Regions from separate parts of the Rubrivivax gelatinosus IL144 genome, predicted to be linked through region 1. Evidence: riboswitches for the same ligand, from Rfam matches in the RefSeq annotation. Region 1 holds a riboswitch; the other holds the start of a gene.
The links. Region 1 has a riboswitch for glycine ahead of gcvT (glycine cleavage system aminomethyltransferase GcvT). Riboswitches for the same ligand answer to the same signal wherever they lie in the genome.

Region 1 (8,761 bases):
GCTGCCGCCGAGCACCGCGCACAAGGCCCCGGCGGCCATCGAGCAGGCGACGCCGACCTCGCCCTGGCAGCCGACCTCGGCGCCCGAGATGCTGGCGTTCTCCTTGTAGAGCAGGCCGATGGCGCCGGCGGTGAGCAGGAAGTCGACGACGCCGCGTTCGCTGGCGCCGGGCACGAAGCGCATGTAGTAGTGCAGCACCGCGGGCACGATGCCGGCGGCGCCGTTGGTCGGCGCGGTGACGACACGGCCGCCGGCAGCGTTCTCCTCGTTGGTGGCGAGCGCGAAGAGGTTCACCCAGTCGAGCACCGCCAGCGGGTCGACCGGCGCGCCCTCGGGCTGGTGCGCCTGCAGCGCCTCGGCCAGGTCGGGCGCACGCCGCTGCACCTTGAAGCCGCCGGGCAGCGTGCCGCGCGTGCGCATGCCGCGCGCCACGCACTGCTGCATCACCTGCCAGATCGCCAGCAGGCCGGCGTCGATCTCGGCGTCGGTGCGCCAGTGGCGCTCGTTGCGGCGCATCACGCCAGCGATGCCGCAGCCCAGTTCGGCGGTCAGCGCCAGCAGTTCGGCGCCGGTGTGGAACGGGTGCGGCAGCACGGTCGTGTCGGGCGCGATCACCGGGTGCCGGCTGCCGTCGGCCGCGACTTCGTCGCTGACGACGAAGCCGCCGCCCACCGAGTAGTAGCGGCGTTCGGCCAGCAGCGCGCCGGCGGCGTCCCAGGCGGCGAAGGCCATGCCGTTGGCGTGGAAGGGCAGGGTCTCGCGGCGGTGGAACTTCAGGTCGCGCTTCTCGACGAAGTCCACCGCCTGGCGGCCCAGCAGTTCGAGGCGGGCGCCGGTGCGGATCGCCGCCAGCAGCGCCGGCACCTCGTCGATCGGCACCGTGTCGGGCTCGTGGCCGGCCAGGCCCAGCAGCACCGCGGTGTCGCTGCCGTGGCCCTTGCCGGTGGCGCCCAGCGAGCCGTAGAGCTGCGCGGCGACCCGCGCCGTGCGTTCGAGCAGGCCGTCGTGCGCCAGCCGCGAGACGAACAGCCGCGCGGCGCGCATCGGCCCCACGGTGTGGCTGCTGCTCGGCCCGATGCCGATCTTGAAGAGGTCGAAGACGGAAACGGCCATCGTGACCTCCAACGATGGCGGGCGCGGCGGAGCGCGCCCGCGGGTTCAGGCGTAGTCGGCGAGCGGCGGGCAGCTGCAGCTGAGGTTGCGGTCACCCCAGACGTTGTCCACGCGGCCGACCGGCGACCAGTACTTGTGGCGGCGCAGCGCCGGCACCGGGTAGGCGGCTTCCTCGCGGGCGTAGGCGTGCGGCCACTCGGCCGCGAGCAGCGCCTCGGCGGTGTGCGGGGCGTGCTTGAGCGGGTTGTCCTCGCGCGGCCAGGCACCGGACTCGACCTGCGCGATCTCGGCGCGGATCGCGATCATCGCGTCGCAGAAGCGGTCCAGCTCGACGAGCGGCTCGCTCTCGGTCGGCTCGACCATCAGCGTGCCGGGCACCGGGAAGCTCAGCGTCGGGGCGTGGAAGCCGTAGTCGATCAATCGCTTGGCGACGTCCTCGGCGCTGACGCCGCTGGTCTCCTTCAGCGGCCGCAGGTCGAGGATGCACTCGTGCGCGACACCGCCGCCGGCGATGCCGGCTATGCCGCCGCTGTAGTGGATGTCGTAGTGCGGCGCCAGCCGCGCGGCGACGTAGTTGGCGCTCAGGATCGCGGTCTCGGTGGCCTGGCGCAGGCCGTCGGCGCCCATCATGCGCACGTACATCCAGCTGATCGGCAGCACGCCGGCGTTGCCCAGCGGTGCGGCACTGACGGCGCCCACCGGCGCGCCAGCGTCGCCGTGGCCGGGCAGGAAGGGCACCAGGTCGGCGACGACGCAGACCGGGCCGACGCCCGGGCCGCCGCCGCCGTGCGGGATGCAGAAGGTCTTGTGCAGGTTCAGGTGGCTGACGTCGCCGCCGAACTCGCCGGGCGCGGCCAGGCCGACCAGCGCGTTCATGTTGGCTCCGTCGACGTAGACCCGGCCGCCGTGGCGGTGCACGATCTCGCACAGCTGCTTGACGCCCGGCTCGAAGACGCCGTAGGTCGACGGGTAGGTGATCATCACGCAGGCCAGGCGTTCGGCGTGCTGGACGCACTTGGCCTCGAGGTCGGCGAGGTCGACGCTGCCGTTGGCGTCGCACTTGACGACGACGACCGAGAGGCCCGCCATCTGCGCGCTGGCCGGGTTGGTGCCGTGCGCCGACTCGGGGATCAGGCAGAGGTCGCGCTTCGCGTCGCCGCGCGAGGCGTGCCAGCCGCGGATCGCCAGCAGGCCGGCGTACTCGCCCTGCGAGCCGGCGTTGGGCTGCAGGCTGATGCCGGCGTAGCCGGTGGCTTGCGCCAGCCAGGCGCAGAGCTGGTCGTTCATCTCCCAGACGCCGGCCAACTGGTCGCGCGGCGCGAAGGGGTGCAGGTTGGCGAACTCCGGCCAGGTGATGGGGATCATCTCGCTGGTCGCGTTGAGCTTCATCGTGCACGAGCCCAGCGGGATCATCGTGCGGTCCAGCGCCAGGTCCTGGTCCGACAGGCGGCGCAGGTAGCGCAGCATCTCGGTCTCGCTGTGGTGCGAGTTGAAGACCGGGTGCGTCAGGAAGGCGCTGCTGCGGCGCAGCGCCTCGGGCAGCAGCGGCTCGACGCCGCGCTCGAACTCGTCGAGCGAGGGCAGCGTCGCGCCTTCGGGTGCGAACCAGCGCCAGAGGTCGGCGATGTCGGCGCGGCTCGTCGTTTCGTCCAGCGCCGCGGCGACGCGCGTCGCCGACAGCCGGCGCAGGTTGGCGCCATCGGCCAGCGCGCGTGCCATCACCGCGTCGGCGCGCTCGCCGAGCTCGACGGCGACGGTGTCGAAGCCGGCTTCGGTCAGCACCTCCAGGCCCATCGCGCGCAGGCCGGCGGCCAGCGCCGCGGCGTAGGCGGCGATGCGCTGGGCGATGCGCTTGAGCCCCGCGGGGCCGTGGTAGACGGCGTACATCGAGGCCAGCACCGCCGGCAGCACCTGGGCGGTGCAGATGTTGGACGTCGCCTTCTCGCGGCGGATGTGCTGCTCTCGCGTCTGCAGCGCCAGGCGGTAGGCCGGGCGGCCGTGCACGTCGACGCTGACGCCGACCAGGCGGCCGGGCATCGCGCGCTTGTACTCGTCGCGGCAGGCGAGGTAGGCGGCGTGCGGGCCGCCGGCGGCCATCGGCACGCCGAAACGCTGCGTCGTGCCGACGGCGATGTCGGCGCCGAACTCGCCCGGCGGCACGAGCAGCGTCAGCGCCAGCAGGTCGGCGGCGACGACGAAGGACGCCTGCTTGGCGTGCACCGCGTCGGCCAGCGCGGGCAGGTCGTGCACCGTGCCGTCGGTGGCCGGGTATTGCGCGACGACGGCGAAAAACTCGCCGTCGTCGGCCAGCGTCGCGAACGGGCGCACGTCGACCGCCAGCCCCAGCGGCTCGGCGCGCGTGCGCAGCACCTCGATCGTCTGCGGGTGGCAGTCGCCGGCGACGCGGATCGTGTCCGACTTGGCGCGCACGCTGCGCTTGGCCAGCGTCATCGCCTCGGCGACGGCGGTGGCCTCGTCGAGCATCGAGGCGTTGGCGATCGCCATGCCGGTCAGCTCGGCGATCATGGTCTGGAAGTTGACCAGCGCTTCCAGCCGGCCCTGCGAGATCTCGGCCTGGTAAGGCGTGTAGGCCGTGTACCAGGCGGGGTTCTCGAGCACGTTGCGCAGCACCACCGTCGGCGTGCGCGTGCCGTGGTAGCCCTGGCCGATGAAGCTGCGCAGCGTGCGGTTCTTCGCCGCGATCGCACGCAGCTCGGCCAGCGCCTGGTGCTCGGGCACCGGCGCCGGCAGCTGCATCGGCTGCGGCCGGGCGATGGCACGCGGCACCACCGCCTCGATCAGCGCCTGCCGCGAGGCGGCGCCGATCGCCGACAGCATCTGCCGTTCCTCGGCTTCGTTGGGCCCGAGGTGGCGGGCGGCGAACTCGTCGTGGTGCTCGAGCTCGGCGAGCGTGGGAAGGGCAGACATCAGCATGGGCGGGGGACTGCTAGAGGGGTTTGGGGTCAGAGCGTCTTCAGCAACGCGTCGTAGGCGGGCGGGTCCATCAGCTGGTCGAACTCGCCCATGTCGCTGACGTGGACCTTGAAGAACCAGCCGCTGCCCATCGGGTCGCTGTTGGCTAGCGCCGGCTCGTCGCGCAGCGCTTCGTTGACCTCGACGATCTCGCCGCTGACCGGCATGTAGATGTCGGCGGCGGCCTTCACCGATTCGACGACGCCGGCCACTTCGCCCTTCTTGAACGTGCGGCCCACCTCGGGCAGCTCGACGAACACGACGTCACCCAGCGCGTCCTGCGCGTGCGGCGTGATGCCGACGACCGCGGCCTCGTGGTCTTCGATGTTGATCCATTCGTGGTCGGGGGTGAACATGGTGGTCATCGGCTTCTCCTGAAGATTTCAACCGCGGTGGTAGCGGTGGGGTTGGAACGGCATCTTGGTCACGCGCATCGGCAGGCGTTTGCCTCGCACCTCGGCGTAGACCTCGTGTTCGGGGGCGGCATGGTCCTGCGGCAGATAGGCCATCGCGATCGGACGGTCGACCCCGGGCGCCAGCGTACCGCTGGTCACGCGGCCCAGCGCGTGGCCGTGGGCGTCGACGATCGCCGTGCCTTCGCGCACCGGCACACGTTCCAGGCCGACGAGGCCGACACGCTTGCGCATCGCGCCGCCCGCCAGGTGGCGCTCGACGGCCGCCGCGCCGGGGTAGCCGCCTTCGCGCGCGCCGCCGGGGCGGCGCACCTTCTGGATCGCCCAGGTGAGGCCGGCTTCGACCGGCGAGGTGTTCTCGTCGATGTCGTGGCCGTACAGGCACAGCCCGGCTTCCAGGCGCAGCGTGTCGCGTGCGCCCAGGCCGGCGGGCTTGACCTCCGGCAGCGCCAGCAGCGCCGAGGCCAGCGCCTCGGCACGTTCGGCCGGCACCGAGATCTCGAAGCCGTCTTCGCCGGTGTAGCCCGAGCGCGTGACGAAGCAGGGCGCGTCGGCGAGCTCGAAGACGCCGCCGGTCATGAACACGAGGTCCTTCACGCCCGGGTTCAGCCGCGCCAGCGCGTCGGCGGCCTGCGGGCCCTGCAGCGCCAGCAGCGCGCGTTCGGGCATGCCGACGACGGTGCAGCGGTGGCCGATGTTCGTCTGCAGGTGGCGCAGGTCGGCGTCCTTGCAGCCGGCGTTGACGACGAGGAACAGGTCGCCGAAGCCGGTGCCCGGCGCGGGGCGCGAGATCATCAGGTCGTCGAGCAGGCCGCCGTGCTCGTTGGTGAAGAAGGCGTAGCGCTGACGGCCGACCGCGAGGTCGACGACATCCACCGGCACCAGCGTCTCCAGCGCGGCCGCGGCGTCGGCGCCCGACAGCCGCACCTGGCCCATGTGCGAGACGTCGAACAGCGCCGCGGCGCTGCGGCACTGGCGGTGTTCGGCGATCAGGCCGTCGCGGTACTGCACCGGCATCGCGTAGCCGGCGAACGGGACCATGCGCGCACCCAGGCTCAGGTGCAGCGCATGCAGGGGCGTCTTCAGAAGCTCGGTCACGGGGGACTCCATCGAGGGCATCGTCTTCGGACCGCCGGCTGTCGCCGACGTACGTGCCCCCGCTGTCCGCTTTACCTGAGAGATTCGGAAGCCACCCCGGCGGTGGTCCTTGCCCCTTCGGTGGGCCGCCGTTCGCTCGAATCGGCGGCCTCTCTCCAGTGAGGTGGAAAGCCAGTCCTTTTGCCTGAGCGTTCGGGCTGACCCTGCGCCTTCGGCGGCCCGCGCTAGGCGGGCTCTCTCCTGACGGCGCGCAGTGTATCAGCGCCTTTGCGGCGCCGCGCACCCGCCGCGGACGTGGGGCCGAGGCAGCCTCGTGTCAGCCGCTTGCATAACATTCGCCGCGCACCGACAGGAGACCGGGCATGAACATCTACGAGCAGCAGCTGGACCGCAACGCGGCCAATTTCGTGGCGCTGTCGCCGACGAGCTTCGTCGAACGCAGCGCCGAAGTCTTCGGCGACCTGCCGGCCGTGATCCACGGCGCGCGGCGCTACACCTGGGCCCAGGTGCGCGAGCGCAGCGCCCGGCTCGCGGCGGCGCTGCGTTCGCTGGGCGTGGGCCGCGGCACCACGGTCAGCGTGATGCTGCCGAACACGCCGGAGATGGTCGAGGTGCACTACGCGGTGCCGGCCGTCAACGCGGTGCTGAACACGCTCAACACGCGACTGGACGCGCCGCTGCTGGCCTGGCAGATGAACCACTGCGAGACCGCGGTGCTGATCACCGACCGCGAGTTCGGCCCGCTGATGGCCGACGCGCTGGCGCGGCTGAAAGCCGAACACGGCCGCGAGCCGGTCGTCATTGACGTCTGCGACAGCGAGTACACCGGCCGCGGCGACCGCGTCGGCACGCTGGAGTACGAGGCGCTGCTGGCCGCGCACGCGCCGCTGGCGCGCCTGGAAGGCCCGGCCGACGAGTGGGACGCGATCGCCGTCAGCTACACCAGCGGCACCACGGGCGACCCCAAGGGCGTCGTCACCCACCACCGCGGCGCCTACCTGAACGCGGTCGGCAACGCGGCGACCTGGACCATGCCGCACTTCCCGAAGTACCTGTGGACGCTGCCGATGTTCCACTGCAACGGCTGGTGCTTCCCCTGGACGATCGCGATGCTCGGCGGCACGCACGTCTGCCTGCGCCGTGTCGAGCCCCGCGCCATCCTCGACGCGATGCGCGAGCACGGCGTCGACCACTACTGCGCCGCGCCGATCGTGCACGGCCTGATCATCAACGCGCCGGCCGAATGGCGCGAAGGCATCACGCAGCAGGTGCGCGGCATGGTCGCCGGCGCCGCGCCGCCGGCGGCGATGATCGAAGGCATGGCCAGGCTCGGCTTCGACATCACCCACGTCTACGGCCTGACCGAGGTCTACGGCCCGGCTGCGGTGGCCGTCAAACGCCCGGCCTGGAGCGACGCCGACCTGTCCGAGCAGACGCGGCTCAACGGCCGCCAGGGCGTGCGCTACGCGCTGCAGGAAGGCATGACGGTGCTCGACCCCGAGACCATGGCCGAGGTGCCGGCCGACGGCCAGACGATGGGCGAGATCATGTTCCGCGGCAACATCGTCATGAAGGGCTACCTGAAGAACCCGTCGGCGACCGACAAGGCCTTCGCCGGCGGCTGGTTCCACACCGGCGACCTGGCGGTCATCGAGCCCGACCGCTACGTGAAGATCCGCGACCGCAGCAAGGACATCATCATCTCCGGCGGCGAGAACATCAGCTCGCTGGAGGTCGAGGACGCGCTGTACCGCCACCCCGCGGTGCTGGCCTGCGCGGTGGTCGCGCGGCCCGACCCGAAGTGGGGCGAGACGCCGGTGGCCTACGTCGAGCTGAAGCTGGGCGTCGACGTCACGGCGGCCGAGCTGATCGCGCACTGCAAGAGCGTGCTCGCGCACTACAAGGTGCCCAAGGAGATCCGCTTCGAGGCGATCCCCAAGACCAGCACCGGCAAGATCCAGAAGTTCCAGTTGCGCCAGCGGGCCAAGAGCTCGTCGGCGATCGAATGAGGAGTCCGTCATGAACGACACGACGCCGCTGCTGCGGCACGAGAAGGACGAGCGCGGCGTCGTCACGCTGACGCTGGACCGGCCGCAGGCCTTCAACTCGCTGTCCGAGGCGATGATCGCGGCGCTGCAGGCCTCGCTGGAACGGGTCGCCGAGGACACGACGGCGCGTGTGGTCGTCATTGCCGCCGCCGGCCGTGCCTTCTGCGCCGGCCACGACCTGAAGGAGATGCGCGCCGAGCCTTCGCTGGGCTATTACGAGCGCCTGTTCGCGGCCTGCGCGCGCATGATGCTGACGATCCAGAAGCTGCCGGTGCCGGTCGTCGCGCGTGTGCACGGCATCGCCACCGCGGCCGGCTGCCAGCTGGTCGCGATGTGCGACCTGGCGGTCGCCTCGCGCGACGCGAAGTTCGCCGTCAGCGGCGTCAACCTGGGCCTGTTCTGCGCGACGCCCAGCGTCGCGCTGGCGCGCAACCTGCCGCGCAAGGCGGCTTTCGAGATGCTCGTCACCGGCGAGTTCATCGGCGCCGACGAAGCCTGCGCCAAGGGCCTGGTCAACCGTGTCGCCGCGCCGGAAGCACTGGACGCCGAGGTCGAGCGCCTGGTCGCCGCCATCGTCGCTAAGCCGCAGGTCGCGATCGCCGCGGGCAAGGCGCTGTTCTATCGCCAGGTCGAGACCGGCATCGCCGCGGCCTACGAGGACGCGGGCCGCACGATGGCCTGCAACATGATGGACCCGGCGGCGCTGGAAGGCGTGCAGGCCTTCATCGACAAACGCAAGCCCTCGTGGGCGGAGGGCGCACGATGAGATTCGCGCTCGTCGCCGCGCTCGCGGCCTTCGCCTGGCTGGCCGGTTGCGCCAGCGCGCCGTCGCCCGAGGCGGTGGTCGCACCCAACGCCAACCTCGTCGTGCAGGGCATCCCGCCGATCCCTCAGTCGCTGGCCGAGCGTGTGCAGCGCTACAACGACTTCCGCGGCCACGGCTTCGCCGACTGGCACCCGACACGGCGCGAGATGCTGGTGCTGCACCGCGGCGAAGGCGACGCCACGGCGCAGCTCTGGCGCGCGGTTGCGCCCGGTGCCGCGCTGGAGCGCCTGACCGCCGAACCCGACCCGGTGGCCGAAGCGAGCTGGGAGCCGCGTGAAGGCCGCTACATC
Region 2 (8,761 bases), 1.4 Mb from region 1:
TGTCGCCTGACTGGAACGGCGCCGAGGCCCGCATCGCGCAGGCCTGGGCCGAGAACATCTGGGCCGACACGCTGGCGCTGTGAAGGCCCGGGGCGGCACCGGGGTGCCGCCCCTCGCGCCGGTCAGCGCACGACCGCGAGTTCCTCGCGCTTGCCACCCTTGAAGGTGTAGAGCGTCAGCGCGCCGTTCTTGATGTCGCCCTTCTCGTCGAAGGCGATCGTGCCGGTCACGCCCGGGTAGCTGATCTTGGCCAGCACCGGCAGGTACTTGGCCGGATCGGCCGAGCCGGCCTTGACCATCGCCTCGGCCATCACCTTCGTCGCGTCGTAGGTGTAGGGCGAGTAGATCTGCACTTCGGCGCCAAACTTCTTCTTGAAGTCGGCCTTGAACTTGTCCATCACCGGCTTTTGCGCGCCTTCGACGCCGCCGGCGATCGCGCAGATCACCTGGTTGTCGGGCACCTGGCCCGAGGCCAGCTTCGGCAGCTCGGCGGTGCAGACGCCGTCGCCGCCCATGAACTTGGAGTTGATGCCCAGCTGCTTCATCTGGCGCAGCATCGGGCCGCCGACCGCGTCCATGCCGCCGTAGAAGATGACGTCGGGCTTGGCGGCCTTGATGCCGGTGAGGATGCCGGTGAAGTCGGTCGCCTTGTCGTTGGTGAACTCGCGCTTGACGATGGTCGCGCCGGCGGCCTTGGCGGCCTTCTCGAACTCGGTGGCCACGCCCTGGCCGTAGGCGGTGCGGTCGTCGATGACGGCGACGGTCTTGGCCTTCAGCGTCTGCACCGCGTAGCGGCCCAGCGTGCCGCCGAGCTGGGCGTCGTCGGCGACCATGCGGAAGGTCGTCTTGAAGCCTTGGCGGGTGTAGCGCGGGTTGGTCACCGACGGGGCGATCTGCGGGATGCCGGCTTCGCTGTAGATGCGTGCGGCCGGGATGGCGGTGCCCGAGTTCAGGTGGCCGACGACGCCGTTGACCTTGCTGTCGACCAGCTTCTGCGCCGCTGCGGTGCCCTGCTTCGGGTCGCCGCCGTCGTCTTCGGCCAGCAGTTCGAACTTGGCCGTGCGGCCGCCGATCTGCACGCCCTTGGCGTTCAGCTCCTCGATCGCCATGCGCACGCCGTTCTCGTTGTCGCGGCCGAGGTGGGCGGCCGGTCCGCTGAGGGCGGCGACGTGGCCGATCTTGACGACGATCGGCTCGGCGGCCGACGCGGAAACGGCCACGCAGGCCAGGGCGAGCAGGGAAAGGCGCGGGAAGAAGGCAGTCATGTTCACTCTCTCAGCAGGACGTCGCGGCATGCCGGCGCCGCGCCCCTGCGCAGCGTCACCCCCTCTGTCACCGTCACCTGAGAGATTCACAGCGGCCGCCCGGCGCCGTTTGCTCCTTCGGCGCACCGGCGGACGTCACGCAGCCGGCGCTTCTTCAGAGTTCATCCAGGGCATCGGTCCATGGTGCCTGAGAGTTTCCGGGGTGGTTGCTCCTTCGGCGCCGCGCGATAGGGTGAACGCGCGGACTCTCCCGATGCCATTCGGGCTTTTGGCCTGCCCGGCTGCGGAATCACCACCGGCCGAGCGAGAAGTAGTCGATTATGCCAGCGAACCACGGGGAAACCCGCAGCAAGCTCTCGCCCCATCAGGCGACGACAGCCTCGGCGTCGCGGCGCTCGCCGCGGGTGTCGGTCCAGGAGACGCCGACGCGGTCGCCGGGCTTCGCGCCGCGCAGCACGAAGCGCAGGAACGGGTTCTTCGACACCGAAGGCCCCCAGCGCATCGTCAGCACCGGGCGGCCCTGCAGCGTGACCAGCACCTCGTGGATGTGCCAGGCCGGGATAGTCCGGCCGTCGCCGTCCTTGCGCTGGCCGGACTCCATCTCGTGGGCCATCAGCACGCGCACCAGCGCACGCTCGCCCTGCGACTGGGCGCGGATCAGGATCGGGGCGGCGGCCATGCGGCTCCTTCAGGCGGCGCAACCGCCCAATGTCACGCGGATCTCCTTGCGGGCGAAAAAGACGCGGGCGTCGGAGGTCGTCGCGACGGCCCAGACCGGCGAGGACTCGGCCATCTTGATTCGCAAGGTGAATTCGGGTTCGACGGCTTCGCTCAGCTCAAAGATGGCCGACAAAAGCGCTGGGTTGTGCTCCACGAGCAACAGCAGGCGTTGCGCATTGACAAGCGACGTGCCGAATGTCAATTCGACCGCGGCGCCGTTCTCGGCGACGTCCGGCCCCGACAGCGTCACCTCGGCACTCGGTTGCGGCGTCGCGATGCCGAGCGCGCTCTGAAGCTCGGCCAGCGAGGCGGCTTCGAAGGCAGGCGGCAGGGCCGCGGCGCCGGCGGCCCGCGGCCACAAGCCCAGACTGGCGAGCATCGCGGCACACACGCCGGCGGCCAGCGTGTCGCGGCGTTCGAGGTCGGGACCGAGTGCAGGACTCATGTCGACGAGGTGGCCAAGCGAAGGGGTCGGAATTGATTTGGACCGAGTCCGAGGTCCAGGTTCGTTCTTTGAGTTAAGACAAGTTTCTTAACAAGAGTCGCGCGCCCAATTTCACCGATCGATACAGATCAAGCCCGCCGAGGAGCCCACGAATGAATGCGATGACCGTCCTGTTCTCCACCGATGTCGGCCTGATGAGTCTGGCCGTGATTGCCGTCACCCTGGGAATGGGCGCGTTCTATCTCCGCTACTTCCTGAAGCACATGCGCGAAGACAGCGCACGTGCCGCGGCCGAAGCCAAGGCCGGCCGCTGAAACGCCGCGCCGCACGCGGCGCCGCCCTCGAAACGCCGGCCCCCGGGCCGGCGTTGTCATTGATACAGGCCGCGCTCGCGTGCGAACAGTCGGGCGAGCCCGAACAGCGCGTCGATCGCCGGCGTCGGCTGGCCCAGGCGCTGGCCGAGTTCGCGCACCGCGCCGACGATGGCGTCGAGCTCCACCGGCCGCCCGGCTTCGACGTCCTGCAGCATCGAGGTCTTGAAGGCGCCGAGCCTGGCGGTGATCGCATGCCGGTCTTCCGGCGTCTGCCCGATCGGGCAGCCGACGAGCGCGCCGATCGCCGCGGCCTCGCCCATCGCCTGCGAGCAGAAGGCGCGCACCAGCGGATCGGCGAGCACGCGGTCGGCGGTGGCGCCGGTGATCGCGCTCACCGGGTTCATCGTCAGGTTGCCCCATAGCTTGTACCAGACGTCGCGGCGCACGTCGGCCGAGGCCGTGACGTCGAAACCGGCCTCGCGCAGCAGCGCCGCCACCGTGTCGACGCGCGCACTGGCGCCGCCGGCCGGCTCGCCGACGATCAGCCCGGCGCCCATCTTGTGCACCACCAGGCCAGGCTCCGAGGTGAAGGCCGCGGCGTGCACGACGCAACCGAGCACGGTCTCGAACGGGATCGCGGCGCCGACGATGCCGCCCGGGTCGACCGCTTCCAGCGGGGCGTCGCCGAGCGCCGCGACGCCGTGGCCGAACCACCAGGGCACGCCGTTCATCGCCGGCAGCACGACGGTCTGCGGGCCGATCAAGGGCGCGATGCCGCGCGCCACCTGCGTCAGCGCCGGGCCCTTGACGGCGATGACGACGAGATCCTGGACGCCGAGTTCGGCGGCGTCGGCCGAGACCGCGGCACACGGCGCCTGGATCGACTCGCCGCCCTGCTGCAGCCGCCAGCCGTGACGGCGCAGCGCGTCCAGCGTCGCGCCGCGCGCCAGCGCCGAGACCTTCGCCTGGCCGCGCGCCGCGAGCCGGGTGCCGATGAAGCCGCCGATCGCGCCGGCGCCGAGGATGCAGACCTTCATGTCGTCGAGCCGCTCGCGGCGGCGCTGGCAGTGGAATCGGAAGCGGGCGACGCGGCGTAGACCGCCGCCGCGGCACGCAGGCGTTCGGCGACCTTGGCGCGCAGCTCGGGCGGCGACAGCACCTCGGCGTCGCCGCCGTGGCGCATCAGGTCCATCACGAGTTCGGTGTCGTCGGTATAGGGCAGCTGCAGCTCGTAGCGGCCGTCGTCCAGCCAGCGCCCCTGCTGCTGCGGGTGCCAGACCTCGCGCCCGACCCAGGCCGCGGCCTGCGCGGCGAAGACCACCGTCGCCCAGCGCCGCGTGCCGCCGGCGTAGATGCCGTAGCCGGTGTCCATCTCGGCCTGCACACGTTCCAGCGGCAGCTCGAAAGCCGGCTGGTCGAGCAGCGCGGCCTGCTCCATCGCGTCGAGCGCGAATCGGCGCAGCCCGTCGGCGCGGTGGCACCAGGCGTCGAGGTACCAGGTGTTGCGGTAGTGCACCAGGCGCTGCGGCGAGACGTCGCGCTCGGCGACCTCGCCACGCGTGCGCGTCAGGTAGCGCAGGTGCAGCCGGCGGCGCTCGAGCAGCGCTTCGGCGACACGTTCGAAATGGCGCGCCGGCACCGCGCGCCGCGCCGCCGCGACGATGCGCACGCGCTGCATCAGCGTCTTGTCCTCGGCGCCGCCGATCATCTCGCGCACGCGGTCCAGCAGCGGCTGCAGGTGGCGCGACAGCGTGCCGTCCTCGTCCAGACTGGCCAGCAACTGGTGCGCGGCGAGCAGCGAATACAGCTCGCGTTCGTCGAACCACAGGCCGGGCAGCTCGTGGCGCGCGCCACGCGCGGCTTCCTCGAGCCGGTAGCCGTTGAGCTCGCGGTCGTAGACGATGGGTGCGCCCAGCCGGCTGCGCAGGTACTCCAGGTCGCGCTTGAGCGTGGCGCGCGAGACTTCCAGTTCGTCGAGCAGCGTGCGCAGGCTGACGTGCCCGCGCTGGCGGATCATGCGTTCGATCTTGTAGAGGCGTTCGGCGTTGGACATGGCTCGGGCGCCCGCGGCGCGGGGCTCAGAACAGACCGACGACGCGGCCGTCCTCGGTGAGGTCGATGACCTCGGCGGCCGGAGTCTTGGGCAGGCCGGGCATGGTCATCACGTCGCCGCAGACCATGACGATGAACTCGGCGCCGGCGGCCAGGCGCACCTCGCGCACGTCGAGCACGTGGCCGCTGGGCGCGCCGCGGCGCTTGGCGTCGGTGGAGAAGCTGTACTGCGTCTTGGCGATGCAGATCGGCCAGCGGCCGTAGCCCTCGGCCTGCAGGTGCTCGATGCGCGCACGCACCGCCGCCGGCGCCTCGACGTCGGCCGCGCCGTAGACGCGCGTCGCGACCTTGCGCAGCTTCTCCCACAGCGTGTCGTCGTCGTCGTAGACGAAACGCGGCGTGCTCGGCTGCTCGAACAGGCGCACGACCTCGCGCGCCAGGTCTTCGGCACCGGCGCCGCCCTCGGCCCAGTGGCGTGCCAGCGCGATCGGCACGCCCCAGCCCTGCACACGCTCGCGCAGCAGCGCGTGCTCGGCCTCGGTGTCGGCGCTGAAGTGGTTGACGGCGACGACGCAGGGCAGGCCGTAGACGCCGCGCACGTTGTCGACGTGGCGGCGCAGGTTGTCCAGCCCGCGCTCGAGCGCGCCCAGGGCCTCGCGGCCCAGTTCGGCCAGCGCCGCGCCGCCGTGGTGCTTGAGCGCCCGCACCGTCGCGACGACGACCGCCGCGTCGGGCCTGAGCCCCGACTTGCGGCACTTGATGTCGAGGAACTTCTCCGCGCCCAGGTCGGCGCCGAAGCCGGCTTCGGTGACGACGACGTCGGCGAGCTTCAGCGCCGTCTTCGTCGCCAGCACCGAGTTGCAGCCGTGGGCGATGTTGGCGAACGGGCCGCCGTGCAGGATGGCCGGCGTGTGCTCCAGCGTCTGCACGAGGTTGGGCGCGAAGGCGTCCTTGAGCAGCACCGCCATCGCGCCGTGCACCTTCAGGTCGCGGGCGTGCACCGGCAGGCGAGAGCGCGTCTCGGCGACGACGATGTTGCCCAGGCGCTGCTTCAGGTCGGCCAGCGAGGTCGCCAGGCAGAAGATGGCCATCACCTCGCTGGCGACGACGATGTCGAAGCCGTCCTCGCGCGGCACGCCGTTGCCCGGGCCGCCGAGGCCGACGGTGATGTCGCGCAGCGCGCGGTCGTTCATGTCCATCACGCGCTTGAAGCCGATGCGGCGCACGTCGATGTCCAGCGCGTTGCCGTGGTGCACGTGGTTGTCGATCGCCGCGGCCAGCAGGTTGTTGGCCAGCGCGATGGCGGCGAAGTCGCCGGTGAAGTGCAGGTTGATGTCCTCCATCGGCACCACCTGCGCGTGGCCGCCGCCGGCGGCCCCGCCCTTCATGCCGAAGACCGGGCCCAGGGACGGTTCACGCAGCGCGACGATGGTCTTGCGGCCAATGCGGTTGAGCGCGTCGCCCAGGCCGACGGTGGTCGTCGTCTTGCCCTCGCCGGCCGGCGTCGGCGTGATCGCCGTCACCAGCACCAGCTTGCCGTCGGGGCGCGACTCCAGGCTGCGCAGATAGTCCAGCGACAGCTTGGCCTTGTAGTGGCCGTAGGGCACGAGGTGCTCGTCGGCGATGCCCAGGCGGTCGCGGGCCAGGTCGGTGATGCGTTGCAGGCGGGCGTTCTGGGCAATGTCGATGTCGCTCGGCACGGGCACTCCGAAAACGGGGGGCGGGCAAAGCGGGCGATTGTGCTGCCGAAGCCTGTTTCTTGCCCCGCCGGCAGCGGTTTGCCGGGGTCCGGGCGTCGGGCGGGCACGACGCCTGCACCGTTCAACGGCCGCCAGCTTGATCGGCAATGGCAAAAACCGCCTGCGACATAGGACAATCCCTAGTGTGGACTACCCCGAATACGACCCTTCCCTGCAGACCACGCCGCTCGCCGACGAGGAACTCGACGAACTCGACGCGCTGCTGCAGGAACTCCCCGCCGACGAGGCGATGAACGTCGAGGCGCTCGACGGTTACCTGACCGCGCTGGTGGTCGGCCCCGGCAGCCTCTCGCGGCTGCACACCCGCCAGTGGATGCCGGTGATCTGGGGCGGCGACGGCGACGGGCCGGCGCCGTTCGCCAGCGGCAAGCGCCGCAAGCGCGTCGTCTTCCTCGTGCTGCGCCATCTGCACGCCATCGAAAGCGTGCTGAAGACGCGGCCCGACGACTGGCAGCCGGTGTTCAGCGTCGCCGAGACCGCCGACGGCGAGATCATCGACGCCGAGGACTGGTGCATCGGCTTCCTCGCCGCCGTCGGCCTGGACGCCGCGGCCTGGGAACCGCTGTTCGACGACCCGGCCTACGGCCCGGCGCTGGTGCCGCTGGCGCTGCTCGGCGGTGACGACGAAACCTTGTCGAGCACCGACCGCGAACGGCTGCAGGATCCGCTGGAACGCGACGAGCTGTCGCGCGCCGTGGCCGACGTCGTGCCGCGCATCCCCGAGTTCGCCGCCGCCGTCTGAAGCCTCAGCTGCGCCCGGCCGCCCGGCGGCCGAGCCAGTGCAGCAGCACCGAGTACAGCTGCGCCGGGTCGACCGGCTTGGCGACGTGGTCGTCCATGCCGGCGTCCAGGCAGGCCTGGCGGTCCTCGCCGAAGGCGTTGGCGGTCATCGCGACGATCGGCGTCGCCGCATGCGCCGGCAGCGCGCGGATCAGGCGCGTGGCCTCCAGGCCGTCGACGCCGGGCATCTGCATGTCCATCAGGATCGCCGCGTAGTCGCCGTCGACGGCCAGGCGCGCGGCCTGCTCGCCGTCGGACGCGACGTCGACCTGCAGCCCGGCCATCTCCAGCAGCTCGCGGCCGACGTCCTGGTTCACCGGGTTGTCCTCGGCCAGCAGCACGCGCGCGCCGGCGAAACGCCGCCGCAGCTCGGACTCGCCGTCGACCACCGGCCGTTCGCATGCGGCCACCGCGCTGCCGCCGGACAGCCGCACGCTGAACCAGAAGCGGCTGCCCTCGCCCAGCCGGCTGTCGACGCCGACCTCGCCGCCCATCAGTTCGGCCAGCCGGCGCGTGATCGCCAGCCCCAGCCCGGTGCCGCCGAAGCGCCGGGCCATCGACGCGTCGGCCTGGGCGAAGGCCGAGAACAGCTGCTCGCGCTGCGCCGGCGCGATGCCGATGCCGGTGTCGGTGACGGTGAACAGCAGCTTGAGCCGCGGGCCCTCGCGCTCGAGCAGGCGCACGTCGAGCGCGACGGCGCCGCGTTCGGTGAACTTCACGGCGTTGCTGAGCAGGTTGAGCAGCGCCTGCGCCAGACGCATCGAGTCGCCGCGCAGCAGGTCGGGCGTGTCGCCGACGTCGGCGTGCAGCGCCAGCGACTTGGCGGCCGCGCGTTCGGCGATCTGCTCGGTGCAGCGCTGCACCAGCTCGCGCAGCGAGAAGTCGTGTTCGTGCAGCTCGAGCCGGCCGGCCTCGATCTTGGACAGGTCCAGGATGTCGTTAAGCACCGCCAGCAGGTGCTGCGCGGCGCTGTCCACCCGCGCCAGGCGCTCGGCGGTGACGCCGTCGCGCGCGTCGCGGCGCATCAGGTGAGTGAAGCCGAGGATGGCGTTGAGCGGTGTGCGGATCTCGTGGCTCATGTTCGCCAGGAAGGCGCTCTTGGCCTGGTTGGCGGCGTCGGCCTGCGCGCGCGCGGCTTCCAGTTCGGCGGTGCGGCTGGCAACCAGCATCTCCAGGTGGTGACGGTGGCCGTCGAGTTCGCGTTCGAGCCGGCGGCGTTCGGTGACGTCCTCGTTGACGGCGACGTAGTGCGTGATGTGCCCGCCCTCGTCGCGCAGCGGCGTGACGACCGCAGCCTCGACGAACTCGCTGCCGTCCTTGCGCCGGTTGACGAACTCGCCGCGCCAGGTCTCGCCGGCCTGCAGCGTGTGCCACAGCGACTCGATCGCCGCCGCCGGCATGCTGGCCGAGTGCACCAGCGCCGGC

Region 2: another riboswitch for glycine. It lies ahead of RGE_RS14105 (branched-chain amino acid ABC transporter substrate-binding protein); the one in region 1 lies ahead of gcvT (glycine cleavage system aminomethyltransferase GcvT).

The regions. Positions count from the first base shown of each region.
Region 1 covers NC_017075.1:1,639,155-1,647,915, forward strand. The annotation lists gene RGE_RS07835 (L-serine ammonia-lyase) at 1-1,113, opposite strand, end outside; gene gcvP (aminomethyl-transferring glycine dehydrogenase) at 1,159-4,047, opposite strand; gene gcvH (glycine cleavage system protein GcvH) at 4,077-4,451, opposite strand; gene gcvT (glycine cleavage system aminomethyltransferase GcvT) at 4,470-5,609, opposite strand; glycine riboswitch at 5,650-5,766, opposite strand; gene RGE_RS07855 (acyl-CoA synthetase) at 5,960-7,606, shown strand; gene RGE_RS07860 (enoyl-CoA hydratase) at 7,617-8,411, shown strand; gene RGE_RS07865 (S9 family peptidase) at 8,408-8,761, shown strand, end outside.
Region 2 covers NC_017075.1:3,066,038-3,074,798, forward strand. The annotation lists gene RGE_RS14100 (NAD(P)/FAD-dependent oxidoreductase) at 1-83, shown strand, start outside; gene RGE_RS14105 (branched-chain amino acid ABC transporter substrate-binding protein) at 123-1,265, opposite strand; glycine riboswitch at 1,430-1,528, opposite strand; gene soxZ (thiosulfate oxidation carrier complex protein SoxZ) at 1,630-1,944, opposite strand; gene RGE_RS14115 (thiosulfate oxidation carrier protein SoxY) at 1,954-2,430, opposite strand; gene RGE_RS23485 (DUF3149 domain-containing protein) at 2,583-2,744, shown strand; gene RGE_RS14120 (2-dehydropantoate 2-reductase) at 2,801-3,781, opposite strand; gene RGE_RS14125 (helix-turn-helix transcriptional regulator) at 3,778-4,797, opposite strand; gene RGE_RS14130 (formate--tetrahydrofolate ligase) at 4,823-6,496, opposite strand; gene RGE_RS14135 (UPF0149 family protein) at 6,681-7,298, shown strand; gene RGE_RS14140 (ATP-binding protein) at 7,303-8,761, opposite strand, start outside.